DNA from 3 places in the Neorhizobium sp. T6_25 genome. Region 1 is predicted to be linked to each of the others. Evidence: riboswitches for the same ligand, from Rfam matches in the RefSeq annotation. Region 1 holds a riboswitch; each other region holds the start of a gene.
What was found. Region 1 has a riboswitch for cobalamin ahead of C5L10_RS09160 (aromatic ring-hydroxylating dioxygenase subunit alpha). Riboswitches for the same ligand answer to the same signal wherever they lie in the genome.
Positions count from the first base shown of each region.

Region 2: another riboswitch for cobalamin. It lies ahead of C5L10_RS16245 (CbtB-domain containing protein); the one in region 1 lies ahead of C5L10_RS09160 (aromatic ring-hydroxylating dioxygenase subunit alpha).
Region 3: another riboswitch for cobalamin. It lies ahead of bluB (5,6-dimethylbenzimidazole synthase); the one in region 1 lies ahead of C5L10_RS09160 (aromatic ring-hydroxylating dioxygenase subunit alpha).

Region 1 is NZ_PVBL01000005.1:190,472-201,091, reverse strand. It holds gene C5L10_RS09175 (transporter) at 1-939, shown strand, start outside; gene C5L10_RS09170 (BA14K family protein) at 1,007-1,456, opposite strand; gene C5L10_RS09165 (BA14K family protein) at 1,649-2,071, opposite strand; gene C5L10_RS09160 (aromatic ring-hydroxylating dioxygenase subunit alpha) at 2,171-3,415, opposite strand; cobalamin riboswitch at 3,518-3,749, opposite strand; gene C5L10_RS09155 (DUF6656 family protein) at 3,915-4,529, shown strand; gene C5L10_RS09150 (L-threonylcarbamoyladenylate synthase) at 4,563-5,540, shown strand; gene C5L10_RS09145 (FAD-binding oxidoreductase) at 5,567-7,012, shown strand; gene C5L10_RS09140 (winged helix-turn-helix domain-containing protein) at 7,009-7,389, shown strand; gene C5L10_RS09135 (DUF1217 domain-containing protein) at 7,406-9,994, opposite strand; gene C5L10_RS09130 (DUF6101 family protein) at 10,299-10,620, shown strand, end outside.
Region 2 is NZ_PVBL01000010.1:169,339-179,958, forward strand. It holds gene cobN (cobaltochelatase subunit CobN) at 1-320, opposite strand, end outside; gene cobW (cobalamin biosynthesis protein CobW) at 339-1,376, opposite strand; gene C5L10_RS16240 (DUF1636 domain-containing protein) at 1,373-1,783, opposite strand; cobalamin riboswitch at 1,891-2,130, opposite strand; cobalamin riboswitch at 2,190-2,419, shown strand; gene C5L10_RS16245 (CbtB-domain containing protein) at 2,456-2,632, shown strand; gene C5L10_RS16250 (CbtA family protein) at 2,646-3,407, shown strand; gene cobO (cob(I)yrinic acid a,c-diamide adenosyltransferase) at 3,404-4,018, shown strand; gene C5L10_RS16260 (cobyric acid synthase) at 4,021-5,490, shown strand; gene cbiB (adenosylcobinamide-phosphate synthase CbiB) at 5,474-6,439, opposite strand; gene cobD (threonine-phosphate decarboxylase CobD) at 6,438-7,478, shown strand; gene C5L10_RS16275 (P1 family peptidase) at 7,459-8,457, opposite strand; gene C5L10_RS16280 (aldehyde dehydrogenase family protein) at 8,461-10,002, opposite strand; gene C5L10_RS16285 (FAD-binding oxidoreductase) at 10,059-10,620, opposite strand, start outside.
Region 3 is NZ_PVBL01000022.1:107,610-118,229, reverse strand. It holds gene C5L10_RS24510 (NAD+ synthase) at 1-958, shown strand, start outside; gene C5L10_RS24505 (TolB family protein) at 974-1,807, shown strand; cobalamin riboswitch at 1,835-2,020, shown strand; gene bluB (5,6-dimethylbenzimidazole synthase) at 2,101-2,787, shown strand; gene C5L10_RS24495 (hypothetical protein) at 2,788-3,480, opposite strand; gene C5L10_RS24490 (NADP-dependent malic enzyme) at 3,622-5,949, opposite strand; gene C5L10_RS24485 (UDP-2,3-diacylglucosamine diphosphatase) at 6,182-6,985, shown strand; gene C5L10_RS24480 (MFS transporter) at 7,095-8,282, shown strand; gene dgcA (N-acetyl-D-Glu racemase DgcA) at 8,252-9,235, opposite strand; gene C5L10_RS24470 (ABC transporter permease) at 9,387-10,496, shown strand; gene C5L10_RS24465 (ABC transporter ATP-binding protein) at 10,496-10,620, shown strand, end outside.

The sequences.
Region 1 (10,620 bases):
GGATCGGCGCCCTGCACCCGATTGCCGCTCGATGCGGCGCGCAGCGATCTCGATGTCGGCGACGGTTTCCTGTGGCTGCATCTCAACCTGGCCGACAGCCGGGTCAACGCCTTCCTGGAGAGCTTTCCAGGCCTGACACCGCCGGCTCTCGCCGCACTCACCACCCACGACACGCACGCCGCCGTGACGCTCGACGAGCAGCTCGTCTATGGCACGCTGGTCGATTTCCAGCGGGAATTCGACAGCGAGACACGCAATATCGGCTGGCTGCATTTTTTTGTCTCGGACAGGATCATCATCACCACGCGCCTGCAGCCCCTGCGCTCGATCGACCGGGTGCGGGCGGCGATAGAAAAGAACGCCTCGCGCTACAAGAAGCCGATCGACGTGTTCGAGACACTGGTCGCCGAGTTCCAGCGCACGCTGATCGTGCTGGTGATGGAACTCACCGAGGAGATGAACATCATCGAGGATTTCGTCTACGACAACACGCCGCGCGATGAACGCCGCCGCCTCGCCCCGATCAGGCGGACGGTGGTCAGGCTGCACCGGCATCTGAGGACGGTGCTGACGCTGCTGCGGCGCGCAGCGGCGACCGATGACGACGAGATGCCGCCCGGTTTCGACGACGCCGCCTCGCGGCTGATCGGCCGGCTGGAGGCGGCGGACCACGACGTCTACGCGCTGCAGGAGCGGGCGCGACTGCTGCACGAGGAAATCGACTCGAAGCTCTCCTCCGAGACCAACCGTCACCTCTACATCCTGTCGCTGATGACCGCGTTCCTGCTGCCGCCGACTTTGGTCACCGGCTTTTTCGGAATGAACACCTCCTCGCTGCCCTTCGAAGGGGGCTCCGGCGGGACGGCCTACGCCTTCGGCTTGATCGGCATTTCGGTGCTTGCCGCCTGGTGGCTGTTGAAGCGCACCGGCATTCTCTGACCGCTCGACAAACGAAACCCGCCCGGGGTCGATACCGGACGGGTGGGATGGTGCCTGCCGGGGGCTCTTAGAAATAAGGCGAATAGCAGGTCTGGCGCGGGCCGTAGTTCGGCTGGAACGAGTTCGAATAGGCGTCGTAGGAACGATAGCGATCGGTGCACCATTCATAGTGGCGCGGATTGATATCGTCGCCGCCATAGGCTGGAGCCGGCTCGGCATAACGCGGCTGGGCGGCGATGGCGCCGCCGATCAGGGCGCCGGCACCGAATGCCGCCAGCGGGAACCAGTAGCCGTTATGGCGGCGATAACCCGGACGGTAGTCGCGATAACCGCGATGCCCGCCATACCAGCCGCCGCCATGGCGACGGTACTGGATGAGGGTCACGTCGGCGTTGGCGCCCGTTTCGATCCCGGCGGTCGGAGCGGACGGCAGCGGCATCGCCTGCGCCGGCATTAGAGAGCCGGCAAGAACGGCAGCGGAGATGCCAGCAACCGCGATCTTCTTCAAAAGAGTCATGTTAAGTCCCCAGATCCCTTGTCTATGTTTCAATTTTCGACAGCCAATTATTTCAGTATGCAGTGGATTTCAATTTTGCCGCGACCTTAGGAAGTTCATCCTGAATGCGCAATTAACGTGCGCCGCGACGAAGCAAGCCCGGCCGCGGCATATGCCGCGACCGGGCTTGGCGGAGGGATGGTCAACGCTTGCTTACCTGTAAGGCGAGATGCAGCGTGCCCGCACGCCGGCGCGCGGCGAATAGGTATCGTCCCAGGCGCGATAGCTGCGATAGCGGCTTTCACACCAGGCGACGTGACGGCTCGAATAACCGCCCCGGTCGGCCTGTATGGCGCCACCGATGATGGCACCGGCGCCGAAGGCGGCGAGCGGGAACCAGAACCCGTTGTAATAACGGTAGCCGGGCCGGCGATCGCGATAACCGCGGTGGCCGCGATACCAGCCATAGCGGTCACGCCGGAAGTCGCGACGGTACTGGACGTTGGTGATATCGCCGGCGGCCGAAAGGCCGGCCGGGGGCGCCGGCATCTGAACTGCCTGTACAGGGACGACACCGGCGAACATGGTCGCGACGGCGACTGCCACTGCCGTCAGGCGCAAACGAAGAGCATTCATCTTAGGCGTTTTCCTCATTCTGATTTTCAATGAGAAAACAACGGCGGATGTGAGATTCCGTTCCGGGCGGGGCACCTGGCGCGGATCACGAATTGGCGATCAGGCGACGATCGAAAGTTGCGCCTGATCGCCCTGCAGCCGGTTGACCATGAAGTTCGAATACCATTCGACGAACTGCATGACTCCGCCTTCGTGATGTGGCGAATAGGGACCCGGCTCATAAGCGGGCGAGCGGATGCCGAAGGCGTTTTCCTCGACGATCTGGCGGTCCTGGTCGTTGGTCATGTTCCAGACATGGGTCAGTTCTTCGAGATTGTAGTCGACGCCCTCGACCGCATCCTTGTGAACCAGCCATTTTGTGGTGACCGCCGTTTCCTCCGGCCCGAGCGGGGTGACGCGGAACGAGATCGCATGGTCGCCGAGAATGTGGTTCCAGCTGCTCGGATAGTGGAAGAGCAGCATGGTGCCGATCGAGTTGATCGTCACGTCCTCGGAGAGTTTGCGCTGCACGGCGTTGCGGCCGCTCATCGTATAACTCTCGGCATCCTCGATCAGCGGCATGCGCGCGACGCGGAACTGGCCGGTCTCGTCCATGCGGAACTCGCTCGGCAACCCGGCCTCCTCGCAACGCTGCCAATGGGCGGCGATGACCGGATCGTCCTTGGCACCCTGGACGCCGGTCGCAGTCGGCGATTCCGGATAGGTGCGGCAGAGCTCCGGGTGGTTGGCGGCGCAGTGGTAGCACTCGCGGTTGTTTTCCCAGACGAGCTTCCAGTTGCCCTTCTCGATAATCGTCGACTGGTGCGCGACCTTGGCTTCCGAGAGGCGATGCGGGGCCATATAGGGCTCGATCGCCGCACGAACCGGCGCGAAATCCGGCGCCTCGTTGGCAAGGCAGATGAAGATAAAGCCCGCCACGCTTTCGCAATGGACCTTCTTCATGCTGAACTGGGTCTTGTCGAAGTCCTGGCCCATCTGGCGGCCGACCAGAAGCGAGCCGTCCAGCTCGTAGGTCCATTGATGGTAGGGACAGACGAGCCGGACCGCCGAGCCATGCTCCTTGGTGCAGACGCGGCTGCCGCGATGGCGGCAGGTATTGTGCAGCGCCCGAATCTGGTTGTCGCGGCCGCGCACGACGACGACCGGATAATCGCCGATCTGCAGGGTGAAATAGGCTCCCGCCTTCGGCAGCTCGCAATCATGCCCGACGAACAGCCAGTCGCGATACCAGATCATTTCCAGATCGAGCTTGAAATAGGCGGGATCGGTATAGAAGGGTTGTTCGAGGCTGAAGCCTTCACGACGGTTCTTGAGCTGCCGCAGGGCCTGATTGCGAATTTCCATATTATCTTCCTCGTCAATGTGGACAGCGGAAGGACATGGAAATGCCGGCCGGCCTTCAAGGCCCACCCCAACACCCTGTCCCGAACGCCCGCCGCGTCCGGTCGTCATTTTTGATCCCAAGGCTGGTTTCCGGGCTCAGGAGCTGTCCGTTGCGGGACGGGCTCGGCGCCTTCCCGGGCGGCCTTTTCGGCTCTTTCCCAGTGGCCTCTACCAAGCTTTGTTGCTCCACCACCGTTGCGGGGGCAGCGCCGGATTAGGGTTTCTAAAGACCCCTGCCGGCTTCCCAATTCTCCGCCTTCCCTAGTCAGGCGGCACCTCAAGATCGAGGCGGATATAATCATCGAGCGAGCGTGTCGCATAGGCGACATTGCGACATCGGCAACCGCGTTGGCGACAGCGGCGAAACGGCCCAAAATGCAACACTCCAGCCCCGCGAAAGCGAAACCTGTCATTAAGGGATAAGCCATAAAATCCCGGCGTGAATGGGAGCGATGCCACCGTGCAGGCCAAGGGAAAGATCCGTTACTACAAAGCTCCTCCACCACCGCCTCCGGCGCCGGTGGTGGTGAAGACTGCTTCCCATTCCGAATTTCTCCGGACGGGGCGCATCGCCCGCTACAATCCGATCTGGCTGCCGGAAGAGCGCCGCTATCTCACCCATAACGAAGTCGCCGAGCGCACGGGCAAAAGGCTCGAGGCGGCCGGCGAGACGAGCCACAACCGGATCAACTCCTTCCATCGCTCGATCAAGTTTCCGAAGATCATCTTCCACCACACGCTCGATGAACGGCCGCATCTCGGCTATTGCCATGTCACCGCGGCAAGAACGTTTCTTCCACGCGGCGGCCCGGTAAGCTGGTCGTTCTATATCGCCAACTTCTTCTCCAAGATCGGCGAGGAAGAGACGTTCTTCGAACATATCAGCCCGGCCTATTCGCGCATGTATTTTGCCGTCGCTGTCGAACGCGAGGCGGGTCAGCCGCTGCAGATCAACCGCACGATCCGCAAGAACGGCCTTCTGTTCCAGACCAATGATCCGATGGAAGCCATCAAGAATGTCCTGATGCTTGGCACTTCCAACGAAATGCTCCGCGAGATCATCAAAAAGCTTTGAAGACGCCCGGGTCCGCGTTATTGACGGGCGGATATGACGGCTCAAATCATCGACATCACCCGGGATCACGACGGTGCGCTTGCCCAAGCCTGCACCGTCCTTGGCGACGGCCTTCCCGTGGCGATCCCGACCGAGACGGTCTACGGACTTGCGGCCGACGCCACCAATCCCGCCGCCATCACCCGCATCTACGAGACCAAGGGCCGGCCGCGCTTCAACCCGCTGATCTGCCACATGTCGGATCTCGACATGGCCGAGCGTTATGCCGACTTCGATCCGATCTCGCGCAGGCTTGCCGAAGCCTTCTGGCCGGGGCCCCTCACCCTAATCCTTCCCCTGAAGCCCGAAAGCGGCATCCATGCACTGGCGACGGCCGGGCTCGATACGGTCGGCATCCGGCTTCCCAAGGGTTTCGCTTCCGATCTGATCCGCGCCTTCGGCAAACCGCTCGCGGCCCCCAGCGCCAACACGTCCGGCAAGGTGAGCCCGACCAGCGCGCGCCACGTGGCCGACGACCTGGGCGAGAAGCTGGCATTGATCATCGACGGCGGTGCGGCTCCGGTCGGTGTCGAATCGACCATCGTCCGCGTCGAGAACGGCGTGATCCGGCTGCTGAGACCGGGCGGGGTGGCCGCGGAAGAGATCGAGACGGCAACCGGTCTTGCGGTGATCCGGCCTGAGGGACCGGCGGCGATCATCGAGGCTCCGGGTATGCTGGCCTCTCATTATGCGCCCGGTGCAGCGGTGAGGCTCAACGCCGACCATGTCGAGGCCGGCGAGGCGTTGATTCGGCTCGGCTCCGCTCCGGTGAAGGGAATGGAACTCGCCGCGGCGGTTTTTGACCTGAGCCCGTCCGGCGACCTTGCGCAGGCGGCGGCAAATCTGTTCGATTACCTGAAGCGCGCCGACGCCACCGGTGCCGCCAGCATCGCCGTCACGCCCATTCCCGACCATGGGCTCGGGGAAGCGATCAATGACCGGCTGGCGAGGGCGGCCGCCCCGCGGGAATAAGACGGGACAAAGAGGAGGAGACGCCGATGGACATTTCAGGGCCGAATCCAGAGCTTCTCGACCGCTTCGCGGCGATCGTCGGTGAGAACCACGTCCTGCGCGACGCGAACGATCTTGCGCAGCATCTCGTCGAGGGCCGCGGGCTCTACAAGGGTTCTTCGCCTATGCTCCTGAAGCCAGGGTCGGTCGAGGAAGTGTCGGCGATCCTGAAGCTTGCAAGCGAGACCGGCACGCCGATCGTGCCGCAAACCGGCAATACCGGCCTCGTCGGGGGGCAAACTCCGCGTACCGGCGGCAACGACCTGATCGTCTCGCTCGAACGGATGAACCGCATCCGCGATGTCGATCCGGTCGCCAACGTGCTGGTCGCCGATGCCGGCGCCATCCTCGCCGACGTGCAGAAGGCGGCAGAAGCCGTCGACCGACTGTTTCCGCTGTCGCTCGGCTCGGAAGGATCCTGCCGCATCGGCGGCAATCTTTCCACCAATGCCGGCGGCACCGCCGTGCTCGCCTATGGCAATACTCGCCAGCTCTGCCTCGGGCTCGAAGTGGTGCTGCCAACCGGCGAGATCTGGAACGGCCTGCGCCGGCTCAAGAAGGACAATACCGGTTACGACCTGCGCGACCTGTTCATCGGCGCGGAGGGCACGCTCGGCATCATTACCGGCGCAGTGCTGAAACTCTTTCCGCAGCCGGTCGGGCATCAGGTCGCACTTGCCGGCCTCAACTCGCCGGCAGACGCGTTAAAACTCTTCGAGCGGGCCTCGAACCTCTGCGGCACGGCGCTGACCGGTTTCGAGCTGATGCCGCGCATCGGCATCGAATTCGTCACCCGGCATATAGAGGGCGTGCGCGATCCGCTCTCCGAACCGCATCCGTGGTACGCGCTGATCGACATCTCGACCTCCGATTCCGCCGAGACGGCCAGCTCCATGGTGCAATCGCTGCTCGAACAGGGTTTCGAGGCCAGCCTCATCCGTGACGCCGTGATTGCCTCCTCCGTTGCGCAACAGAAGGCGCTCTGGCACATGCGCGAAAGCATGTCGGACGCGCAGAAACCCGAAGGCGGCTCGATCAAGCACGACGTGTCGGTGCCGGTCTCGAAAATTCCAGCCTTCATGGCAGAAGCCGAGCAGGCGGTGCTGGCAGCCATGCCGGGCGCCCGGGTCTGCGCCTTCGGCCATCTCGGCGACGGCAACATCCACTACAACATCTCGCAGCCGATCAGCGCCGACATGGCCGCCGACAAGGCAGCCTTCATCGGCCGCTGGCGGGAAATCAACGCGATCGTCCACGGCATCGTACTCGCCGCCGGTGGGTCCATTTCGGCCGAACACGGCATCGGTCAATTGAAGCGCGACGAGCTTGCCCATATCCGCTCGCCGATCGAGATGGACCTGATGCGGCGCATCAAGCAGGCGTTCGATCCAGCCGGGATCATGAACCCCGGCAAGGTCGTGGTCATTCCATGAGCCAGCCGTCGAAGACCACTATACGAATCGACCTCGACAATGGCGTGCGGCTCGGTCCGGGCAAGGCGCAGCTTCTGGAACTGATCGCCGAACACGGCTCGATCCGGGCGGCGGGCGCCTCGATCGGCATGTCCTACCGGCGGGCGTGGCTGCTCGGAGACGAAATCAACCGGATGTTCAAGGAGCCGGCGATCTTTACCCGCCATGGCGGGAAAAGCGGCGGGGGTGCGGGCCTGACCGAATTCGGCCAGGAACTGCTGTCCCGCTACCGGCGGATGGAAAAGGCAAGCCGCGACGCCATGCGCGCAGACCTCGACTGGCTCGAATCGAACGCCGATCCGCACTTCGAGACGGCCGACAAGAGCGACGACGCCTGAGAAGAGCGGTTCGCGCTCAGCTCATCCTGATCTGGGACAATGCCCACAGCGTATCCGAGCTTATGCCCGCCGAGCCGCCGCCTCCGCTTAGGATGCTCACCGCCGATGCCGTATTCACGCTGTTCTCCAGATCGTACATGATCGTGAAGCGCTGCACCAATTTCTTCACCTTTTCCGGATCGGCCAGGTCCTCGAGATCGAGCTTTTTCTCGACTATCTTGGCCTGCTGATCGACATCCATGTTGCCGATTTCCGGGGGTAGGCTGAAGGTGATCCGGAAGAACTCCATCAGCGCCTCGTCGCCGAGGATCACGTAAGGGTCGGTGATGCTGTCGGACATGCGCTCGAAATAAAGCGCGAGGCGGACGCCCGGATTTTCCTCGCCCTGCTGGGTTTCGAGCATCTGGCGGACGTAAAGGTCCTGGGTCGCGACAACTTCGCCACCGTTCTGAGCCTCGCCTGCCGAGCTGCGGTCGATCTCGCCCTTGGCATCGAAATTGAAGGTGCCGACGATCTGTGCAAACCGCTTGTCCGTCTGGGTATTGACGAAGCTCTCGGGATCGGCGGGATCCGAGTTGAAAGCCTCCTTCAAAAAGTCGTTGGTGACCGTGGAAGGATCTATCCCCTTGGAGATCAGCAGAATGTCGAGCGTCTTGCGGTCGGCGAGCAGCTCGTCGCGGCTGCCGATACGCTGCATCGCGTCGGTATAATATTTCGCCTCGGTCTGGGCCTTCGCCCTGGCCGCCTTGAGTTCGTCGCCTTCCATGAACCGGCTTTTGCGCAGGATATAGTCCTTGGCGACGTTGGTGATCGCCGCATTGGACTGGAGCAGCACCTGCCGCGTGACGCCGCCCTTGCTGTCGAAATTGAAAAGCTTCGCAAGCGAGATAAAACGTTCGTCCTTCAGCTTGTAGATGTAGCTGTTCGGATCGGAAAGGTCGCTTTTCAGGGCGCTTTTGATCGTCAGTTTCGAAACGGTCGCCGGGTCGAGGCCAACCGCCTCCAGAGCGAACTCGTAAGAGTCCTGGGCGTCCTTGCTCAGGAAGTCGTCAAGCGTCTTCACGGCGGCAAGGTCGAGCTTGTAGAACTTGATGGCCTTGTCGAGATCCGCTTCCTGCTTGTCGTCCCAGCGGCTCATGTAGTTGCTGCGGGTGGAGCTGGTCTGCAATTCGTCCTGGGCCTGGCCGGCGGCGACGGTACCGTCGGTATTGAAATTGAAGGCCTTCGCCAGATCCAGATATTCCGGATTGGTATCCCCAAAGCGGTTCGCATAGCTGTCCGGATCGGAGAGGTCGCTCGTCAGGATCTGTTCGATCGTCGATTTCACGACCGTGGCCTTGTCGAGATTGAAGGCGACCCTGATATATTTGAGAAGTCGCGGGTCGTCGATGAAGTCGCTGACATTGTCCGCCGTCTTGAGCTCCTGCTCGAAGAGCTCCTGGTTGAACATCGCCTCGGCATGCGTGATACGGGTCTGCTTGTTGAAGAAGCCGCCGACGATCTCCAGCAGCTTTTCGGGAGTGACCGCGCCGCCTGCCGGCACCGAGCCGTCCGCGTTGAAGTTGAAGTCCTCGGCAAGCGATTTCATCAATCCGAGATAGGGCGCATCGGACGCTCCGGCGGCGATGAGCTTTGCAAGTTCAGCGCGCCGCTCGGCCGTCTGGGCGATCGGCACCAGCCTGCCATCCAGTTCGGTATAGCGCGTCTGCGATGTGGCGAGGGTGGTCTGGTCCTTCTGGATCGCCTCCACCGTCTTGGTCAACTCCACCTGCATGGCGTCGATCTCAGCCTGGAGGCTTGCCGGGCCGCCATTGTTCAACTCATCCTGCTTGGCGGCGATCTGGGTTTCGAGATCGGTCTTCTTCTGCTGGCCAAGCGCGATCGAGTCCTGCAGAGCGGGAATGCCGGTGCTGAGGCTCAGCCGCTCGGCAAGCTCGCTGTCCTCGGTTTTCATCGCATTATGCTGGTCGAGAGTGTGGCCGTAGGCGGTGTTGTAAAAGCTGGTCGGATCGGCCGGATCGCTAACCAACACGCCGCGGATCGCATTGTAATTGTAGTATTTCGTATCGATGCCGTAGGCGGTGAACAGATAGTCGCGGAGCCTCGGATTGGCCAGCAGCTGATCGACGTTGGTGATATTGCCGGTCTCGCCCAGCATCGCCTTGAAATAACGGGTGTCGTCCTCGAACACATCGTTCTGGGCGGCGATCGTCTGGTCATAGGTATCGAAGAGCTCCTCCATCTGCCCATTGGACTGGGCGGCGGCCCCTTCTCCGTTGGAAACGCCGAAATTGAAGGCTGCGGCGATATTCTGATATCGATCGTCGGTCAGGCGGTTCGCAAAGCTGTTGTCGTCGCTGAGATCGCTTTCCAGCACCTGCTTCATGAACGCCTTGGCGTAGATCATGTCGTCCAGGCCATGCGCCTGCATCGCATAGGAATAGAGACGATAGTTGTCGAGGAACTCGTCGACCGTTTTAATCTTGCCGATATTTTCCTGGTAGTATTTCGTGTCGCTGACCACCATCGTCTGCCCAGCGATCGTCTTCAGGCTTTTCTGCATGTCGCGATTGACAAGATCGAAGGTGAGATAGGTCGATACCACGGAAAGGCCCCACGAGTCGGAATGATGCTGCCGCAATCATCGCGACCTAGCCTTGCCCGGGGCTTTTCTGGGCGTTCCGGCGTCCCGCCGGGATTGTCCCAGGCCTGCACAGGAATGCCGCGATTCACCTTCCGGAAACCCAAAAGCGTGCCCTTTCGCTAACCATCCAGGCAGGCAAGGCTTCTTTAACCGCTATTTTTAAGCAGTCTCGAACATGGCCCGCCCTATGCTTTGGCTATCAGAGGACAAAAGTCCCGTAGAGAAACCGGCAACGGCTCTCAGGTAAAACAAGGGTAGCATATCGATGACCAACACTGTTCTGAAGCCCGTTTGGGCAGGGTCGACATTCAGGCTCGATCCGTCTCGTTTCCCGCAGCAGGTTACCTATGCGCTGCGCGAGACATCAGGAGATGTCTCCATCACCATCGACGAACGCGGCGCCGTGCTGCGTAAGATCCTTCCCGCAAGCGGCCTGCCGCTCTCCTTCGCCTTGCCTGCTCGCGCCTTCAAAGGGGTTGCGGCCCGCGCCATAGACCACGGCGACGGCGAAGTGACGGTCACGCTCGAACTGCATCACGACGATCCGGATCTGTGCATTCCGCTGCTCGTCGCCCACGACCTCTGCG
Region 2 (10,620 bases), on a different contig from region 1:
GCGATCTTTTTCCGCTTCGCCATGCGCGAAAGTTCCTCGACGCCATAAGCCCAGCGATCGTAACCGCCGAGAATGCGCACCAGGATGATCTTGGCATGGGCCGCTGTCTTCTCGATCCAGAGATCGACGGACATCGGATGGCGGAGATCGGAGAGGCTGGTCAGCCGCAGGCTCGGCAGATTCGAACCCCAGACGGCGGAAAGGCCGTTCAGGTCGCTGCCGGAAAAGGACAGCACCACCACATCGGCCGGCGACTGATTGAGGTCGACCGGTTCGATGAGGTCGTCAAGCGACGACGATGTGGTGGCGAGTATGTGCATCCTTCCCTCGGGGCCTTCTTACGCGGCCAGCATCCTTTCGATCGCGGCGCGGTCGATGCCTTTTTCGCCGATCACGACAAGGCGGCTTGTCCGCGCTTCGCCGGGTGCCCAGGCGCGGTCGAAATAATGGTTCACGCGCGATCCTACCGCCTGAACCTGCAGGCGCATCGGCTTGTTCGCGACTTCCACGAAGCCTTTTATACGCAGCACGTTTCCGGCCTCCGCCGTGGCGGAGATGCGGGCGGCGAGCTGTTCGGCATCCGTGACTGTGGCCAGATCGACGACGAAGCTGTCGAAATCGTCGTGATCGTGGTCGAGTTCGTCGTCATGGTGCGTCTTGCGGTTCTCGATATCGTCCTCGACGGCAAGGCCGAGGCCGATCAGCACGGCCGGATCGATGGCGCCGTTGGCGGCCGAGACGATCTTCACGGCACGCGGCAGATGCGCGGACACGCGATCCCTGGCGGTCGCGAGGCCGGCGGCATCCAGGAGGTCGCTCTTGGTGAGCACGATCATGTCGGCGCAAGCCACCTGGTCCTCGAACACTTCCTCGACCGGATCGTCATGGTCGATCGAACCGTCCGCGTCGCGCTGCGCTTCCAGCGCCTCGTGATCGTCGGCGACGCGGCCTTCGGCGAGTGCCAGTCCGTCGACCACGGCAATCACCGCGTCGACGGTCACTCGGGCTTTAACGTCAGGCCACTGGAAGGCCTGGACGAGGGGCTTCGGCAGCGCGAGGCCGGAGGTCTCGATGAGAATGTGATCGACGCGAGGTTCGATCGCCAGGATCCGGTCGATCGCCGGCACGAAATCGTCCGCCACGGTGCAGCAGATGCAGCCGTTGGCAAGCTCGATGATGTTGTCTTCCGGGCAGCTTTCGATGCCGCAGCCCTTCAGGACGTCTCCGTCGATGCCCACATCGCCGAATTCGTTGACGATGATCGCCAGCCGCTTGCCCTTCAAGTTTTCGATCAGGTTGCGGATCAGCGTGGTCTTGCCGGCGCCTAAGAACCCGGTAACGACGGTGCAGGGAACGCGGTCGAACGAAACGCTCATGATGGCATGTCCTCGTGGTGATGAAAGGGTGGAATACGGGCCGTCATGCCCTTGCCGCGCAGGCAGGTCGGGCGGCCGCGAAGGGGAAGGAAGCCGCGTTCGTCCTCGGCCAGCATCATCGCGCCGGTGACGATATCCTCGACATTGTCGAGCGACAGGTGGCCGAAGACATAGGACCAGCCGCTCTTGTGATTAAACGCGGCACTCGGGCTTTTTTCGCAATTGGCAAGGCAGGTGACCGGCTTTACCGCGAGCGGCTTGCCGCTTGCTGCCTCGCGCAGCGCCGCGATCAGTGCGATGCCCGGCCGGATTTCGCCGTCGGACGCATCACGGCAATTGGTGCAGACGAAAATCGTCACATCTGCCGGGCCGGCGGTTGCCGGATCATCTGGTCGGTGGTCACTCATCGGTCAGCCGCGTTCCCGCCGGGGTCGAAAAAATCGGGGCGCGGAGCAGAAGGTCGAAATCCCTCTGCGGTGATCGAGAAACTTCCTCCGGAGCACCCCGCCCGGTGAAGCAAAATTAATCGGACGGCAGGTCTCCTGGCTCGCGGGTCATCGCCATTTGCCCGCCTTCCCAGGATACCGTTGGCCGGATTTCCCAGTGGCTTGACGGCCAAATGGCCGTTTTAGGCAATGGCTCGCCGCCTACAGTTGCGGGGGCAGCCGCGGCATTGATCCTGAAAAGGGATCGCACCGCATTCTCTCTTAGCCCTCCCCGTTGCCGGAAAGGGACCATCTCTCTTCAACTAAGCCCGGTCGCAGGCCCATGTCAATGCGTCGCAAAGGCGATTGCCGTCACGCCGAATTCGTCTATAGTGACCGAGCCTATGGTGCCCGAAAGGGTTTTAGAGGGAATGCGGTGCGACGGATTTCTGCCGTCCAACCCGCGGCTGCCCCCGCAACTGTAAGCGGAAAGTCTTCGACCAAAACGGCCGTCCGGCCGTCAAGCCACTGGGAAATCCGGCCAACGGTATCCTGGGAAGGCGGGAGAAGGCGTCCGATCCGCGAGCCAGGAGACCTGCCAGAGGCGGCAAAGAACGTGAACGGCCCTCGGGTGGAGGGCGAAAGGACGAGACCATGGTTACGAATTCTGCTGCAGCTGCAGTCAGCCTCTCCGCTTCGAAAATCATTCCCCTCAGCATGACGGCCTTGCTCGGCCTGTTCATCGTCGGCTTTGTCGGCTTCTCGCATCTGGAAGTCGTCCATAACGCCGCGCATGACACGCGCCACTCGCTCGCCTTCCCCTGCCACTGAGGAGTTCTCCCCAATGTCGTTGTTTCGCAACATCGTCTTCACGGCGGTGATCGCCGGGCTTTTGTCCGGACTGCTGCTGACCGTGATGCAGAGCTTCTCCACCGTGCCGCTGATCCTGCAGGCGGAAGTGTTCGAGAATGCCGCGCCCGAGGCGGGCCACAGCCATGATGCTGCACCGGCCGCAGGTGCCACGGCATCCGCCGCCGAGCATCACCACGGTGAGGAAGCCTGGGCTCCCGCCGATGGCTTCGAGCGTTTCATCTATACTGCTGCCGCCGACATGCTGTCGGCTATCGGTTTTGCACTTGTCCTCGTTGCCGCCTCGGAAGCGTTCAGCGGCTTCAAGGGCTGGCGCGGCGGCCTGATGTTCGGCATTGCCGGCTTCCTCGCCGTCATTCTCGCGCCCGGCCTCGGCCTGCCGCCGGAACTGCCCGGCATGCCGGCTGCGGAACTCGGCCCGCGCCAGATCTGGTGGGTCTCGACGGCGGTCTGCACGGCAGTGGGTCTCGGCCTGCTCGCCTATACCCGCTCGGCCGTGTTCGCAGCGCTTGCGATCGTGCTGCTGATCGCCCCGCATCTGGTCGGCGCGCCGCTGCCGCCAAGCCATGAAACGGCGGTCCCGATGGATCTCCATGCCCGCTTCGTCAACGCCGTCTATGCCACCAACCTGGTGTTCTGGGCGGTGCTCGGCGCGCTTGCCGGGGTCGTCCGCGAAAAGTTCCGCGCTGGCGAGGAAGCTTCTGCCGGATCTCCGGCGAAGCTTGTTTCCCGGTGAAGGAGATCGACGAGGCGTCCGTCGAGCGCCACCGCGCCAAGATGGCGAACCGCAAGGCGGTTCAGGATGCGGAAGTGGCCGAGAAGACCCAGGAAAAGGGTCTTCTCATCGTCCATACTGGGCCCGGCAAGGGCAAATCCACAGCCGCTTTCGGCCTGGCGCTGCGCATGCTCGGCAACAACCGCCGGGTCGGCGTCGTGCAGTTCATCAAGGGCGCCTGGTCGACCGGGGAGCAGCCGGCCCTTGCCGTCTTCGGCGACCGCGTCGTCTGGCATACGATGGGCGAAGGTTTCACCTGGGAGACCCAGGACCTGAAGCGCGACGTCGCCGCGGCGGAAAAGGCCTGGGAAAAGGCACTCGAGCTGATGGCGGACGAGACGATCGGGCTCGTCATCCTCGACGAACTCAACATCGCGCTTCGTTATGACTATCTCGATCTGGACAAGATCGTCGCCGCGCTACAGGCACGGCGGCCGGATCTGCATGTGGTCGTCACCGGCCGCAACGCCAAGCCGGCGCTGATCGAGGCCGCCGACATGGTGACCGAGATGTCGCTGGTCAAGCATCACTTCAAGGCGGGCGTGAAGGCCCAGGCCGGCATCGAGTTTTAGCCATGGTTGGGTCCAAGCCAGCTCGGGCGCTGATGTTTCAGGGAACGGGCTCGGATGTGGGCAAGTCGCTGGTCGTGGCCGGGCTTGCCCGCGCCTTCGTGGCTCGCGGCCTGAAGATCATGCCGTTCAAGCCGCAGAACATGTCGAACAATGCCGCGGTCACCGCGGATGGCGGCGAAATCGGCCGGGCGCAGGCGTTGCAGGCGCGCGCCGCCGGCGCGCCGCTCAGCGTCCACATGAACCCCGTGCTCCTGAAGCCGCAGAGCGAGGTCGGGGCGCAGGTGGTGGTGCAAGGCAGGGTCGAAGGCAATGCCAAGGCCGCCGAGTATCAGATGCTCAAGCGGACACTGATGCCGCGGGTCCTGGAAAGCTTCGATATCCTTCGCGACCAGGCCGATCTCGTCCTGGTCGAAGGCGCCGGCAGCGCCTCAGAAATCAATCTTCGCCACAACGACATCGCCAATATGGGGTTTGCCCGGGCCGCTGACGTGCCGGTGGTGCTGATCGGCGATATCGACCGCGGCGGGGTGATTGCCAGCCTTGCCGGCACCAGGCTGGTGCTCGATCCCGACGATGCGGCGATGATCCGGGGTTTTATCGTCAATCGTTTTCGCGGCGACCCAGACTTGTTCGCCGACGGCATGCGAATGATCGGGGAACTCACCGGCTGGCATTCGGTCGGGCTGTTGCCGCATTTTGCCGACGCGGCCCGGCTGCCGGCCGAAGATGCGCTTGGCCTCAATGCACCGTCAGTGCGAAAGGCCGGTGCGAAGATCAGGATCGCGGTGCCGATCCTGCCGCATATCTCCAATTTCGACGATCTCGACCCGCTGGAAGCGGAGCCGGATGTCGATCTCATCCGGGTTCGGCCGGGACAGGCCATTCCCGGCGATTGCGATCTCGTGCTGCTGGTTGGTTCGAAGGCGACGATATCCGATATGCGGGCGCTGAAGGCGGCCGGTTTCGACGTCGATATCGCCGCCCATGTCCGTCGCGGCGGTCGGGTGCTTGGCCTGTGCGGCGGGTACCAGATGCTTGGAAAAACCATTTCCGATCCGGACGGAACCGAAGGGCCGCCCGGCTCGATCGACGGGCTGGGCTTGCTGGATGTGGAGACCGTTCTTTCCGGCGATAAACGGCTGGAGGCCGTCTCAGGCGAAAGCTTCGACGGAATTTCCCTGTCCGGCTATGAAATGCATATCGGGCGGACGTCGGGCGTGGATTGCCAATGCCCGTTCTCAATCGTCGGCGGCAACCCGGAAGGCGCGATATCGGCGGATGGCCGCGTCTGGGGCACCTATCTTCACGGTCTGTTTTCCGACGATCGGCAGCGGTCGGCCTGGCTGACGAGGCTCGGAGGCTCTACCTCCGGCCTCGATTACGAGGCAGGCGTGGACGCGGTGCTCGACCGGCTGGCCGGCCATATGGAAAAGCATCTCGATCTCGATGGGCTGCTCAAACTTGCCAGATGATCCATGCCAAGAGGCCGAAAAGGCCGATCAGCAGTGCGTCGGCGACGCGGGCGAGTTTCAGCGCGCGGCGAATGTCGTCGTAGGTGAGCTCGGAACGCCCGCCCTCGCCCATGAAGCGCGCCTCGATCATCTGTCCGCCATAGCTGCGCGGCCCGGCGAGCGCGATGCCGAGCGCGCCGGCCATCGCCGCTTCCGGCCAGCCGGCATTCGGCGACCGGTGATGGCGGGCATCCCGCCTGATGGCGCGGATCGCGTTGCCCGGCGAGGCGCGATCGATGAAACCTGCCGCGACCACGAAAAGAAGGGCGCTCAGGCGCGAGGCGGGCAGGTTGATGAGATCGTCGAACCGCGCGGCCGCCCAGCCGAAGGCCTCGTAACGCGGCAGCTTGTGGCCGATCATGCTGTCGGCGGTATTGGCCGCCTTGTAGCCGACGCCCCCCGCAAGACCGCCGATCCCCATCCAGAAAGCCGGCGCGACAACGCCGTCCGAAAAATTCTCCGCCAGGCTCTCGATCGCGGCCCGGCAGACGCCGGCTTCGTCGAGCTTTTCCGGATCGCGCCCAACGATTTTCGAGACCGCTTTCCGCCCGGCATCCAGGCCTCCGTATCGCAGCGCCGTCGCGACGGCCTCGACATGGGTTTCAAGGCTCTTCTGCGCCGGCAGGCTAGCAGCGATCACGACCAGCAGGATCGGCCCGAGGGGGATCATTCTCAGGTCGTATTCGATCACCAGGCCGAGCAGGATGGTGATCCCGAGAAATGCCAGAAGCGCGAACACGCCCTTCCGCTTGCGCGTGGAAAAGTCGTCGCTTTCACGGTTCAGATCGCGGTCGAGCCGGGATATCAGTGCGCCGATCCAGGTGACCGGATGGCCGATGCGCCGGAACAGCCAGTCCGGATAACCCACGATGCGCTCTGTGATCAGGGCGAAAAATGCGAGAAGGAACATGAAGTTGGCAGGCCCTGAGATTGGCGACGAAGTTGGCGGTCCGATACAGCACGGCGGCAATCTTTCCCGTGCCCGGGCACTGTTTCCACATGCGCCGGAACCCTGGGTCGATCTTTCCACCGGTATCAGCCCGCATTCCTATCCGTATTCGCCCCTGCCCGACAATGCTTTCACGCGACTGCCTGACGTCGCATCGGCGGAAAGGCTGAAGGCCCTTGCCGCTGCTGCCTACGGCGCGCCGTCGGCGGCACGTGTCGCGGCCGGGCCGGGGACGCAGATCCTGCTGCCGATGGTCGCGGATCTGGTCGCCCGGAAAGGCCGTGCCGCGGTTCTTTCGCCCACCTATGCGGAGCATGCCCGCGCGGCGCGGCTTTCCGGTTTGGAAGTCACCGAAACCGACGGTCTGGATCGGTTGGCGGAAGCGGACCTCGCCGTCATCGTCAACCCCAACAACCCGACAGGCCGGATCGTCCCGCGTGCCGACCTTTTGGCGCTAGCGGCAGTCATGCGTGCGAAAGGTGGGCTGTTGGTCGTGGACGAAGCCTTCATGGATGTCTCGGAAGCATCGAGCGTCGCGGATGCGGTTGATGCCGGCGGGCTGGTGGTGCTGCGCTCCTTCGGCAAGTTCTACGGCATGGCGGGCCTGCGGCTCGGCTTCGTGATCTCACATCCGGAAACCGTGGCGAGAATCGAGAACCGGCTGGGTCCCTGGGCGGTGTCCGGTCCGGCATTGCACGTGGCGAACGAGGCGCTCGCCGATGTGAGATGGCAGGGCGTGATGCGGCTGAGGTTGAATGAGGATGCGGCGCGGCTGGATGCCCTGCTCGGGGCCGCGGGAATACCTGTTGCGGGCGGGACGTCGCTGTTCCGCTTCATCCGGGATCTGCGCGCGCAGGCGGCTTTCCGGCACCTTGGAGAGCGGGGCATTCTGGTGCGTCGGTTCGAGGAACGGCCCGAGGATCTGAGGATCGGCCTTCCATGTGAGCGCGAATGGCCACGGCTCGAAGAAGCCTTGAAAACTATTGAGCCGGCGAAATGAATTTGTCGCGCCAAGCGATCTGGGCGTTGGCATTGGGCAAAGCCGTTGCCTCGTAGACGCCGCGGGCCACGGCACGGGCGGTCACCAGCGTTGCCAGATGGCAGATTTCCATGAAATCCGATGGCTCGCTCAGTGGTTTCGCACCGGTCGCCGCCGAAAAGATCGTGTCGCCATCGAAGGGCAGGTGCGCCGGCAGGATCGCGCGGGCCAGGCCGTCATGGGCGAGGATGGAAAGCCGGTGCGCCTGTGCCTTGGTCAGCACGGCATCGGTGACGATGACGCCAATCGTCGTCGAGGTCACATTGCGGCCCTTGAGGCGCATGCGATTGTCGAAGGTCGGAGGCAGTCCAAGCCCGCCGAACTCCTTGTCCTCCTCAAAGGGAGCGGCCCAGAAATGCGGGCCTTCGCCTATCGTTGCCGAGCCAAGGGCATTGGCGGCAACCAGGGCCGCGACCGTATGGCCTGTCGAAGTCCGGGCGCTTGCCGAGCCGATGCCGCCCTTTAACGTCGCCGTCGTGGCGCCCGTTCCGGCTCCAATGGTTCCGAGCCCGAATTCACCCTTAGTGGCGACCCTGAAGGCCTCGTAACCCATGTCGCGATAGGGCGAATGCAGGCCCCAGTCCTTGTTGCCGCCGTTGAGGAGATCCATCAGGATCGACTGCGGTACGATTGGCACGCGGACGCTGCCGACCTGGAAACCGCGGCCGATTTCCCGCAAGCCCGACTGCACGCCGCCGGCCGCATCGAGACCGAAGGCCGAGCCGCCCGACAGCACGAAGGCATCGACCGTCTGCACGGTCATCGATGGATCGAGGAGAGCCGTGTCCCGCCCGCCCGGGGCGCCGCCGAGCACCGAGCCGGAGGCGATCGCCGGTTCGTCGAAGATGATCGCCGTGACGCCCGACCCCAGGGCAAGATCGGTGGCATGGCCGACGGCCACGCCCTCGATATCGGTCAGCAGGTTCAGCGTTTCGGCCATCGGTTATTCGATGTCGAACTTGACGCCCTGCGCGAGCGGCAGGGTGGGGCCGTAGTTCAGGGTGTTGGTGGCGCGGCGCATATAGACGCGCCATGCGTCGGAGCCGGATTCGCGGCCGCCGCCGGTTTCCTTCTCGCCGCCGAACGCGCCGCCGATCTCGGCGCCCGAAGGGCCGATATTGACGTTGGCGATGCCGCAATCCGAGCCGCGGGCGGAGACGAATGTTTCGGCCTCGCGCATATCGTTGGTGAAGATCGAGGAGGAAAGGCCCTGCGGCACATCATTGTGCAGGGCGAGCGCTTCGTCGAAGCTCGAATATTTCATCACGTAGAGGATCGGGGCGAAGGTCTCGTCCTTGACCGGACCGGACTGGGCCGGCATTTCGACGATCGCCGGGCGGACGTAATAGGCGTCGGCCGCCTCGTCCTGGTGGACACGTTCGCCGCCGGTCACCTTGCCGCCTTCGGCCTTTGCGGCTTCCAGCGCCTTTTGCATCTTGTCGTAAGCCGTCTTGTCGATCAGCGGGCCGACGAGATTGCCGTTTTCGAGCGGGCTGCCGATCGTCACCGACTGGTAGGCCTTGGCGAGGCGTGACACCAGCGTCTCATAAACGCTGTCATGCACGAAGAGGCGGCGCAGCGAGGTGCAGCGCTGGCCGGCCGTGCCCATGGCGGAAAAGGCGACACCGCGCAGCGTCAGGTCGAGATCGGCGGTCGGGGCGACGATCGCGGCGTTGTTGCCGCCGAGTTCCAGCAGCGAGCGGGCGAAGCGCGACGCAAGGCGCGGGCCGACGGCCCGGCCCATGGCCGTGGAGCCGGTCGCGGAAACCAGCGGGATCTTGTCGTGGTCGACCAGCACTTCACCGATATCGCGGCCGCCGATCAGGACGGTCGACAGATTCTTGGGGGCCTTTCCGCCGTCGGCGATGAAGCGGGCGAGCGCCTTTTCGAAGATCGCCTGGGTGGCGAGCGCGGTTAGCGGCGTCTTTTCCGACGGCTTCCAGACGGTGGAATTGCCGCAGACGATGGCGAGCGCCGCGTTCCAGGACCAGACAGCGACCGGGAAATTGAAGGCGGAGATGATGCCGATGGCGCCGAGCGGATGCCAGGTTTCCATCATCCGGTGTTCGGAGCGTTCGGTGGCGATGGTCAGGCCGTAGAGCTGGCGGGACAGACCGACCGCGAAATCGCAGATGTCGATCATTTCCTGCACTTCACCGAGACCTTCGGAGGTTACCTTGCCGACTTCGATCGAGACCAGCCGGCCGAGTGCGGTCTTGGCTGCACGCAATTCTTCGCCGAGCAGACGGATCAGTTCGCCGCGCTTCGGGGCCGGCACCAGCCGCCATTCGAGGAAAGCTGCGTGGGCGGCGTCGATCGCCTTTGCGGCGCCTGCTGCGGTTTCTTCCGGCAGTTTACCGATCTCTTTGCCTGTGATGGGCGAACGGACGGCGAGCGTGCCGCCGGTATAACTTTCGGCCTTTACGCCGAGACCGCCCAGAATGTTTTTCACCTCAGCGGCGAGATCGAGTGTGGCGAGCGTCATGTCAGTCTCCGGATGTGTAATTTTCGTCAATCTACAAATCGGTGGCGGTTTCGCAATCAGAACCGCTCGCCGACGAAATGGGCGACCTGTGCGCCCGCCTCGTAATAGGCTTCCTTGATGGCGCGGAAGGCCGGTTCCTGCGGGTTAGAAAGCGGCAGCGGCAGGTCGGCCTCGGAGGTCTCCCCGAGGATATGTCTTGCAAGCAGCTTGCCGAACGTCGTACCGGGCGCGATGCCCCGGCCGTTATAGCCCGAAAAACCGATCGTGTTGCGGCCGAATTTGTGGAGGCGCGGCAAAGCGTTGTCGGTCATGCCGATCTTGCCGTACCACTCGGCCTCGAATTCCACCTCGCCGAGCTGCGGGAAGATGCGCTTCAGCGAGCGCCGAGCCCAGCTCTTGTGGATCGCCGTACCTGTTCCGCGCAAGGCACCGACCGAGCCGAAGACCAGCCGGCCTGCCTGATCCATGCGGAAGGAAGAGAGGATTTCCTTTGTGTCCCAGCAACCCTCGCGCCCGGCAAGGATGGAGCGGCGCAGGTTGTCGCTGAGCGGCGTGGTGGCGAGGTTGAAATAGGGCAGGTGCACCTGCTCGCGCCGCACCTCTTCCCAGGGGCCTGTG
Region 3 (10,620 bases), on a different contig from region 1:
GTTCGAGCCGGCCGTCGCCGTCACCGAATGGAGACGGATTGGCGAGACCTGGCATTGCGCCCGCGGGCCGATGGCCCGCATTCCGGAAAAGGAGGAGGCGGATTATCGCGCCTGCCTCCTGGGGTTTCGAGATTACGTCAACAAGAACGGCTTCAAGTCGGTCGTGCTCGGCCTGTCGGGCGGCATCGACAGCGCCATCTGCGCGGCGATCGCCGTCGATGCGCTGGGCGAGGAGAGGGTGCGCACGGTGATGCTGCCTTACCGCTATACGTCAGAGGATTCGCTGAAGGACGCGGCCGATTGCGCCAAGGCGCTCGGCTGCCGCTACGATATCGTGCAGATCGCCGAGCCGGTGGACGGTTTTTCGTCGGCGCTGGCGGAGCTGTTCGAAGGAACCGACGAGGGCATCACCGAGGAAAACCTCCAGAGCCGCGCGCGCGGCACGATCCTGATGGCGATCTCCAACAAGTTCGGTTCGATGGTGGTAACGACCGGCAACAAGTCGGAAATGTCGGTCGGCTACGCGACCCTCTACGGCGACATGAATGGCGGCTTCAACCCGATCAAGGATCTCTACAAGATGCAGGTCTATGCGCTGGCCGCCTGGCGCAACCAACACCTGCCGCCGACAGCTCTCGGCCCCAGCGGCGAGGTGATCCCGAAGAACATCATCTCCAAGGCTCCGTCCGCGGAACTCAGACCCAACCAGACCGACCAGGATTCGCTGCCGCCCTATCCGGTGCTCGACGATATCCTCGAATGCCTGGTCGAGTTGGAAATGGGGACCGAGGAGATCGTTGCCCGCGGCCACGACATCGCAACCGTTCACCGGATCGAGCACCTGCTCTATCTCGCTGAATACAAGCGGCGCCAGTCGGCACCGGGCGTCAAGATCACCAAGAAGAACTTCGGCCGCGATCGGCGTTATCCGATCACCAACCGGTTCCGCGATCGGTAGGAGAGGATCATGGCCCTGCGCAGCTCGGTCGAGATCTTCAATATCCGGACGAGGACGATGCGGGTGGTCTGGCAGACGGAAGCTCTGTTCGAGGCGCCCAACTGGTCGCCCGACGGGCGTTACCTGATGCTCAACAGCGAGGGCCTGATCTATCGTCTGTCACCGGAGGGTGATGACGGGCCTGAACTGGTCGATACCGGCTTTGCCCGCCAATGCAACAACGACCACGGCATTTCGCCGGACGGTTCGCTGATCGCCATCTCCGACAAGGTGGAGTTCGGCAAGTCGGCGATCTATGTGCTTTCCGCCGCCGGTGGCGGCGTGCCGAGGCTGGTGACCCGGAACCTGCCGTCCTACTGGCATGGCTGGTCGCCTGACGGAAAAAGCTTCGCCTATTGCGGCATCCGCGGCGACGAGTTCGACATCTATACGATCGGCATCGAAGGTGGCGCAGAGACGCGGCTGACATTCGGCGAGGGCCGCAATGACGGGCCGGACTATTCGCCGGATGGGAAATGGATCTATTTCAATTCCAGTCGCAGCGGGCTGACGCAGATCTGGCGCGTTCCGGCCGCCGGCGGCATGGCCGAGCGGATCACCGACGGCGGTTACGGCGACTGGTTTCCGCATCCGTCACCGAAGGGTGACAAGCTCGTCTTTGTCTCCTACGATGCCGATGTCTTCGATCACCCGCGCGATCTCGACGTCCGCATCAGGCTGATGGACATGGACGGCGGCAATGTCGAAACGCTTTTCGAGCTCTTCGGCGGGCAGGGCACGATGAACTCGCCGAATTGGTCGCCTGATGGCGATGAGTTTGCCTATGTGCGCTATTTTCCCGTCGCATGAGCGCCTTGCGCCGAGGATGGCGTGAGGGCATAACCGATCCCGTCAGGTGCCGGCGACAAGCCGGAGAATCGGGAATCCGGGGTGGAACCGGAACGTGCCCAACGCTGTGAGGTGGATGCTCGGCCGCAGGATAAGCCACTGGGAAACCGGGAAGGCGGCGGTTGAGGCGGATGAAGCCAAGTCAGAAGACCGGCCTGACACGATAGACCGACCCCGCGCGGACGGCGGAAAGGTTTCGGACCTCTCCTTGCTTCTGAAAGGCAAGGGAGCAACGGCATTGTTGGGGACAAACGATGCAACCTGATCCTTTCGCGCATGCCTTGCTGCCTGCCGGTGAATTTTCGAAGGCCGAGCGTGCGGCCGTCTACAGGGCGATCGAGACGCGCCGCGACGTGCGCGACCAGTTCTTGCCCGATCCGCTGCCGGACGACCTGGTAAAGCGGCTGCTGGGCGCCGCGCATTCGGCACCCTCGGTCGGCTTCATGCAGCCCTGGAACTTCATCCTCATCCGCGATCCGGCGCTGCGGGAGGCGGCTCGTGCCGCCTTTTCGCGCGCCAATGACGAAGCCGTGGAGATGTTTCCGGAGGAGAGCCGCGACCTTTATCGCAGCCTCAAGCTCGAAGGCATCGTCAAGGCGCCGCTCTCGATCTGCGTCACCTGCGATCCGGATCGTGCCGGCCCGGTGGTGCTCGGCCGCACCCACAATCCGCGCATGGACGTCTATTCGACGGTCTGCGCCGTGCAGAACCTGTGGCTTGCGGCAAGGGCCGAGGGCGTCGGTGTCGGTTGGGTCAGCATTTTTCGCGAGGAGGACGTGCGTGCGCTGCTGGGCGTTCCCGACCGCGTCGAGATCGTCGCGTGGCTATGCCTCGGTTATGTCGATCAACTCTATGCCGAGCCGGAATTGGCGCTCAAGGGCTGGCGCCAGCGGTTGGCGCTGGAGGAGCTGATCTTTCAGGATCGCTGGGATAACCGTTGATCACTGCTGCGGCTGCGGTCCTGCCGATTTCGGATTGCTGAGGTCGATATCCGCTTCGGGCAGGAAAGCCGGCCCGACGGTGCGCACCTTCTTGTTTGGATCGTATGGCCGCTCCTGCGGCGGTGGAGCGGGCGGCTGGACCGCGGCCTGCGGCTTTTGCGGGCGGGTCTGCAGCTTGGTGATCCCGGAATAGGGCTGCTCTTCTCTCGGAAGTTCGATGCCCGGCACCTTTCGGCGGTCATCGACAACAGGCGGCAGCGGCTCGAAGGAGGGGATGCAGCGCTGTTCGCGAATGGCGGCGAGAATGGCATTCCGCTCTTCCGAGGGCAGGATCATCTGCCGCGAACTGTTCCGTTCCGCCGCCAGCGCGTCGCGGCTCTGTTCCATTCTTTCCAGCGCATCCCGCATCTGGCCGCAGACCTCGGCATTCGGGCCACCCAGAACCACCACGCTGCCATTGCCGCAGCCGGCGCGGCGCATGTCGACCCGCAATTCCCGGATATCGGCATTGTATTCGCCAAGCTGCTGGGCGTAGCTGCGCGCTGCAGACGTGTTGCCGATGATCTGCGGGCTGTTTCCAAGTTTCCGGTAAAGGGCTGCACAAACGGCAGGGTCCCCCGCCAGCGCTGCGGCAGGCAGAAGCAAGAGCGGTATGGTCAGCAGGCCGCGAAGCGGTATTGGCAATTCCGGCATCCTCTCCAAATGGGAGATGGCATCATGGAACGTGCCGGTTGATAATCTCATAAAGCCGCGATCACCGCACGGTGAAATCGATCCCAAGCGCCGTTCGAGCCCCGAACGGCGCTCGCGCCAAAGCATGAGAAGATTGGCAACTCAGGATAGAATCTGCAGATTTGGCTGCGAGGCTTCCACGACGGCGAGCGCCGCCATGTTCACCACGCCGCGAGACGTCACCGAGGACGACAGGATATGCGCCGGCTGGGCCGCCCCGAGAAGAATCGGGCCGACATGCAGTGCGTCCGTGAGGTTGCGGACCAGACCGAGCGAGATGTTTGCCGCATCGAGATTCGGGAAAACCAGCAGGTTGGCTTCGCCGGTCAGCGAACTGTCCGGCATGGCCCGCTTGCGCAGCGTTTCCGACAATGCCGAGCCACCCTGCATTTCGCCGTCCACTTCCAGCTCCGGCGCCCGCTGGCGGACCAGCTTCAGGGCAGCCCGCATCTTCTGGGCGCTTTCGGAATCGCGCGAGCCGAAGTTCGAGTGGCAGATCAGCGCAGCCTTCGGGGCTATGCCGAACCGGCGGATTTCCTCTGCCGCCAGAATGGTGATCTCGGCGATCTCCTGCGCGGATGGGTTGTAGTTGACGAACGTGTCGGTGAAGAACATCGCGCCGCGCTGGGAGATGACCAGGCTGAGGCCCGAGAAGGCGCAGACACCCGGCCGCTTGCCGATGATCTGGTTTACGTCGCTGAGATGCTTGTCGTAACGGCCCTCGACGCCGCAGATCAGCGCGTCCGCATCACCGCGCTTGACCGCCAGTGCACCGATTACCGTATTGTTGGTGCGCACGATGGTGCGTGCCGCTTCCGGATTGATACCTTCGCGACCGACCAGGGTGAAATATTCATCGACATAGTCCCGATAGCGCGGATCGTCTTCCGGGTTGACCACCGCGAAATCCACATTCGGCCGGATACGGATGCCGAAACGCGCCAGTCGCGCCTCGATGACCGAAGGACGGCCGATCAGGATCGGGGTTGCCGTCTTTTCCTCCAGCAGAACCTGCGCGGCGCGCAATACGCGTTCGTCCTCGCCCTCGGCGAAGATCACGCGGTTCTTTTCGGAAACCTTGGCGGCGCTGAAGATCGGCTTCATGACGAAACCAGAGCGCCAGACGAAGCGGTTCAGCTGGTCGAGATAGGCCTCGAAATCCTGGATCGGCCGCGCGGCGACGCCGGTCTCGGCCGCTGCCTTTGCGACCGCAGGCGCAATGCGCAGGATGAGGCGTGGATCGAAGGGCGAGGGGATCAGATAGTCTGCGCCAAAAATCGGCGACTCGCCGGAATAAGCGCGTGCCGCGACGTCGGAGACTTCCTCGCGGGCAAGCGCCGCGATCGCCTTGACCGCCGCCATCTTCATTTCCTCGTTGATCGTCCGGGCGCCACAATCGAGCGCGCCGCGGAAGATGTAGGGGAAGCACAGCACGTTGTTGACCTGGTTCGGGAAGTCCGAACGGCCGGTGCAGATCATCGCGTCGGGACGGGCGGCGCGGGCAAGCTCGGGCATGATTTCCGGCGTCGGATTGGCAAGCGCCATGATCAGGGGCTTTTCGGCCATCTGTGCCAGGAGTTCGGGCTTCAGTACACCCGCGGCGGACAGACCGAGAAACACGTCGGCACCGCCGATGCTGTCGGCAAGCACACGCTTGTCTGACTTCTGGGTGTAGATTTCCTTCCACTCGTCCATCAGCGTATTGCGCCCGTCATAGACGAGGCCTTCGATGTCGTGGACCCAGATATTTTCTTTCTTCGCGCCGAGCGAAACGAGGAGATGCAGGCAGGCGAGTGCTGCGGCACCTGCGCCCGAGGTCACGATTTTTACGTCGGCGATGTTCTTGCCGGCGAGTTCCAGCCCGTTCAGGACTGCGGCGGCGACGATGATCGCCGTGCCGTGCTGGTCGTCGTGGAAGACCGGGATGTTCATCTTTTCGCGCAGCCGGCGTTCGACTTCGAAACATTCCGGAGACTTGATGTCTTCGAGGTTGATGCCGCCGAAGGTCGGCTCGAGCGCCGAAACGGTTGAGACCATCGCCTCGATGCCGGGCGCGTCGATCTCGATGTCGAACACATCGATGCCGGCGAACTTCTTGAAGAGGACGGCCTTGCCTTCCATGACCGGCTTGGAGGCCAGCGGACCGATATTGCCGAGCCCAAGCACGGCCGAACCGTTGGAGACGACAGCGACGAGGTTGGCGCGGGCGGTATAGTCCGCGGCCAAGTCCGGGTTGTCGCGGATCGCCAGACATGGGGCTGCAACGCCCGGAGAATAGGCAAGGGCCAGATCGCGCTGGTTGCCGAGCGGCTTGGTCGCCTGGATCTCCAGCTTGCCGGGCCGCGGATAGCGGTGGAAGAACAGCGCCTGCTCGTCGAGATCGCCGCTGACCGGCATGGCCGGCGACTTCGGTTTATCCTGCGCGTTCATGTTTCCTCCTGGCTTGCTTGTTCTGTCTTTGAGGGGTCGAAAGGAGAAACCCCTCATTACATCAAACGACCCAAAGCAACAGCAGCTAATTTGCGGTCATGGCGGAAATTGGAACAGCGTCGATCAGGCGTCGAAACGGACCTTTCCCAGCCCCTGTCATCATCCTGAAACACGAGTCTGGTTTTGAAGCCAACAGAAGCGGCAGCGAAAGGACGACTTCGTGACCGGTGAGATGGATACAAGACATTTCAGAACGCTCTTCATTTCGGACGTTCATCTGGGCTCCAAGGCAGCCCGAACGGACTTCCTCCTGGATTTCCTGCGTTATCATGAAGCGGATACCATTTTCCTGGTCGGCGACATCGTCGACGGCTGGCGGCTGAAGCGCAACTGGTATTGGCCGCAGGGCTGCAACGACGTGGTCCAGAAGCTGTTGCGCAAGGCGCGCAAGGGCACCCGCATCGTCTACATCCCCGGCAACCACGACGAATTCCTGCGTTCCTTCCCGGGCACGCATTTCGGCGGCATCGAAGTCGCCGAGCGCGAAATCTACGAAATGGCCGACGGCAAGAAATACCTGGTCCTGCATGGCGACGAGTTCGACGTCGTGGTCCGCAACGCCCGCCTGCTCGCCTATCTCGGCGACTGGGCCTATGACGCGGCGATCGTCATCAATATCGGGCTCGCCGCCATCCGCCGCCGCCTCGGCATGCCATACTGGTCCTTCTCCGCCTGGGCCAAGCTGCAGGTCAAGCACGCGGTCAATTTCATCGGCGAGTTCCAGCGGGTCGTCGCCGACGAAGCCCGCCGCAACAATGTCGATGGCGTCATCTGCGGCCATATCCATCACGCCGTCATGGAGGACATCGACGGCATCCACTACGTCAATACCGGCGACTGGGTGGAGAGCTGCACGGCGATCGCCGAGAATTTCGACGGCACGCTGGAATTGATTTCCTGGCAGAACATGGCCGCCACGGCGGAAATCAAGTCCTTGCCGGCGCCGCAATCCATCGAGGACATGCGGGCCGCCTGAGCGGCCTGCAACAGATGGACGGGCCTGCCAGAGGGCTATATCTTGCCATAGGCAGGCACAAGGGTGTGTGTTAGGTAAGCTGAAACTTCAGCAACCCACCCGTGAAATCGTGATTCCCTCAAATACGGCGCAGACAGCGCCCCGGTTCTTCCAGTTGCGCTGTGCGATCGCCTATGGGGCGCCGCTCGGGGTGAACGGAGTGATTCTGCCCTATCTGCCCGTCTGGCTCGACGGGCTTGCCTTTACCGAATTCGAAATCGGCCTCGTGCTCGCAGCCCAGCTTTTCCTGCGCGTGGCTGCCGCCCCGGTTGCCGGCCTGCTTGCCGACCGGATGACGGAACGGACCCTGATGCTCGCCTGGTCCGGCGCGTTGTCGTTGTTGACGGCATTCGCCATGTTCTTCACCCGCGATTTCTGGCCGGTTCTCACCCTCATCGCCGTTCAGGCGGCGGTCTTCGCACCCTATGCGCCGATCGTCGAATCGATTGCCGTCAGCGGGGTCCGGCGCTGGGGTTTTCAGTATGGTTCGATGCGCGTCTGGGGATCCGTCGGCTTCGTGGCCGTGGCCCTCCTCGTCGGAGAACTCCGCGGCTTCTGGGGTTTCCAGGCTATTCCGTGGGCGATAGCTTTCGGTTTTCTCCTGACCGTCGCCGTTGCCTTCGCGGCTCCGAAGCTCGGCCGGGCGGTTGCAAGGCCGGACCCAGACAGGATGCCTCAGCCAAGCTCGCTCAGAAGGCTCGACCTGCACGTGCTGATGATCGGCGCATCGGTGGCGCAGGCAGGGCACGGCATGTTCTATACGTTCGGCACCATTCATTGGCAGCAGATCGGGTTTTCGAGCGGCTCGATCGGCGTCCTGTGGAGCGCGGCCGTCGTGTCGGAGATCTTCGTCTTTTTCGCGGGGGGCTGGATCGCCAGGCGGATTTCTCCCTGGACGCTGATGCGGATCGGGTGCGCGGTCGCGGTGGTCCGCTGGACGCTCTTTCCGATGCCGCTCGACTTCTGGGGATATCTGGCGCTGCAGGCCACCCACGCCTTCACGTTCGCCTTTGTCCATATCGGCATCCAGCACCGGCTGGTCGAGGCAGTGCGCGAAGACCAGGAAGCCTCGATGCAGGGCGCCTATGTCTTCTACAACGGCGTCTTTCTGGCGCTTGCGACGGTGCTTTCCGGCGTACTCTACCGCCAGTTCGGCCCGACGAGCTATGTGGCGATGTCGGTCCTGGCGCTGGTCGGCCTGTCGATCATCGCGCTTGCGGCAAGAATTCAGCCCCAGAGGGTCGCTTCCGGCGGATAGACGAGGGAACCTTCGTAGCGCAGCCCGTCCGGCCGGTCGCGGGAAAGCAGCAGAGGCCCGTCGAGATCCGCATAGTCGGCATCCTGGGCCAGCAACACGGCCGGCGCCATGGCAAGCGAGGAGCCGACCATGCAGCCGATCATCACGGCAAATCCGAGCCGCTGTGCTTCCGCCTTCATCGCCAGCGCCTCGGTCAGTCCGCCGGTCTTGTCGAGCTTGATGTTGACCGCGTCGTACCGGTCGCGAAGGCTTTCCAGGTCCTCCGTGGCGTGCACGCTTTCATCGGCGCAGACGGAAACGAGGCGGCGGATACGGCCAAGCGCCGCATCCCGGCCGGCGGGCAATGGCTGTTCGATCAGCGACACATTGGTTTCCGCGGCAATCGCCATGTGGTGGGCGAGGTTTTCCTCGGTCCATCCTTCGTTGGCATCGACGATGATCCGCGCGGCCGGCGCGGCGTCGCGAACGGCCCTCAGCCGCGCCTCGTCATCGTCGGTTCCGAGCTTGACCTTGAGGAGCGGACGTTGCGCGTTCCTTGCAGCTTCGGCCGCCATGTCCTCCGGTTCCCCCAGCGACAATGTGAAAGCGGTGACGAAGGGTTTGCGGCTGGTGGCGCCGATCATGTCGGCGACGCGCTGCCCGCCGAGCTTTGCCTCGAGGTCCCAGAGAGCGCAGTCGACGGCATTTCGGGCGGCGCCGGGCTTCATCCGCCTCTGCAGTTCTGCACGGCTCAGACCGGCGCGGATAGCATCGGAGACCGCTTCGAGCTCCGCCATCACGCCGTCCAGGCTCTCGCCATAACGCTTGTAAGGCACACATTCGCCACGGCCGGAAACGCCGTTCTCACGGACGACGCAGGTGATGACCTCCGCCTCGGTCTTGGAGCCGCGGGAAATCGTGAACGAACCGGCGATCGGAAACGTCTCTATTGTGGCTTCGAGGTGACGGCTCATGGTTTTACGCGTCCCGTTGTGGCAAATCCCTATGACGCAGCTATATTGCCGGTCTCGAAAGTGCGATCAACCGCATCGTATTGAAACGCCTGACGCTTAAGCGCGAAAGAAACACGTGACGTTCCAGCCAGCCGAAATCAAGGCCGAAAATATGCCCGGCGACGGCGGCGAACGATACGTACTGGCCGGCGAATGGCGCGGCCCGACGATAGCACCTGTGCTCAAGGAGTTCGAGCGGTTCGAAAATGCCGCAAACCGGGGCAAGGTGGAGATCGATCTTTCCGGTATCACCGGCGTCGATACGGCCGGCGCCTGGCTCATCCGCCGACTGATGACCGCCAAGGGCGGGCAGGGCGGAGAAGCGGCCCTGGTGGGCGGCGAAGGCCCGATCCGGGAGTTGATCGGCGTCTTGCCGGAACACGTTCCTGCGCCGCCTGCGGACGCCGGAGCTAAGGGAACCCTGTTCGAACGCCTGTTTGCGCCGATCGGCGCAGTGATGGTTTCGCTCGGCGGCGATTTCTACGCAGCCATGCATATTCTCGGCTCGGCGGTTCGCGGCGCGCAGATGAAATTCGGACGCGGTGCCGGCGTGTCTCCGGCGTCGGTGGTCTCCCATATCGACCGCATGGGCGTGCGTGCGGTGCCGATCATCGTGCTGATGTCCTTCCTGATCGGCGCGATCATCGCCCAGCAGGGCGCCTTCCAGCTCCGATATTTCGGGGCCGAGATTTTTGTCGTCGATCTGGTCGGCATCCTGCAGCTTCGCGAGATCGGCGTGCTGCTGACGGCGATCATGATCGCCGGCCGTTCGGGCAGCGCCATCACCGCCGAGATCGGGTCGATGAAGATGCGCGAGGAGATCGACGCCTTGACGGTGATCGGTCTCAATCCCGTCGGCGTGCTGATCTTCCCGCGCCTCGTGGCCCTGACCGTGGCGCTGCCGCTGTTGACGATCATCGCCAACTTTTCGGCCCTGTTCGGAGCGGCCGTCGTTGCTCTTGCCTATTCCGGCATCACCTTCGATACCTATCTGTCGCGCCTTCATGAGGCGATCGACCATACCTCCGTCGCCTCAGGCATGATCAAGGCGCCGTTCATGGCGCTGGCGATCGGCATCGTTGCCGCCGTCGAGGGCATGAAGGTCGGCGGCAGCGCCGAATCGCTCGGCCAGCACGTCACCACCTCGGTGGTGAAATCGATCTTCGCCGTTATCTTCATAGACGCGATGTTCGCCCTTTTCTATTCCGCGATCGATTTCTGATGGAGAACGGTTTGGAAGAGGTGCCGCAGACCGCGATCAAGGACAAGTCGAAAGGCCGGCAAGTGGTGCTGTCGGTCCGCGACCTGACCGTCGGCTTCGGCGACAAGCTGGTGCTCGACCATCT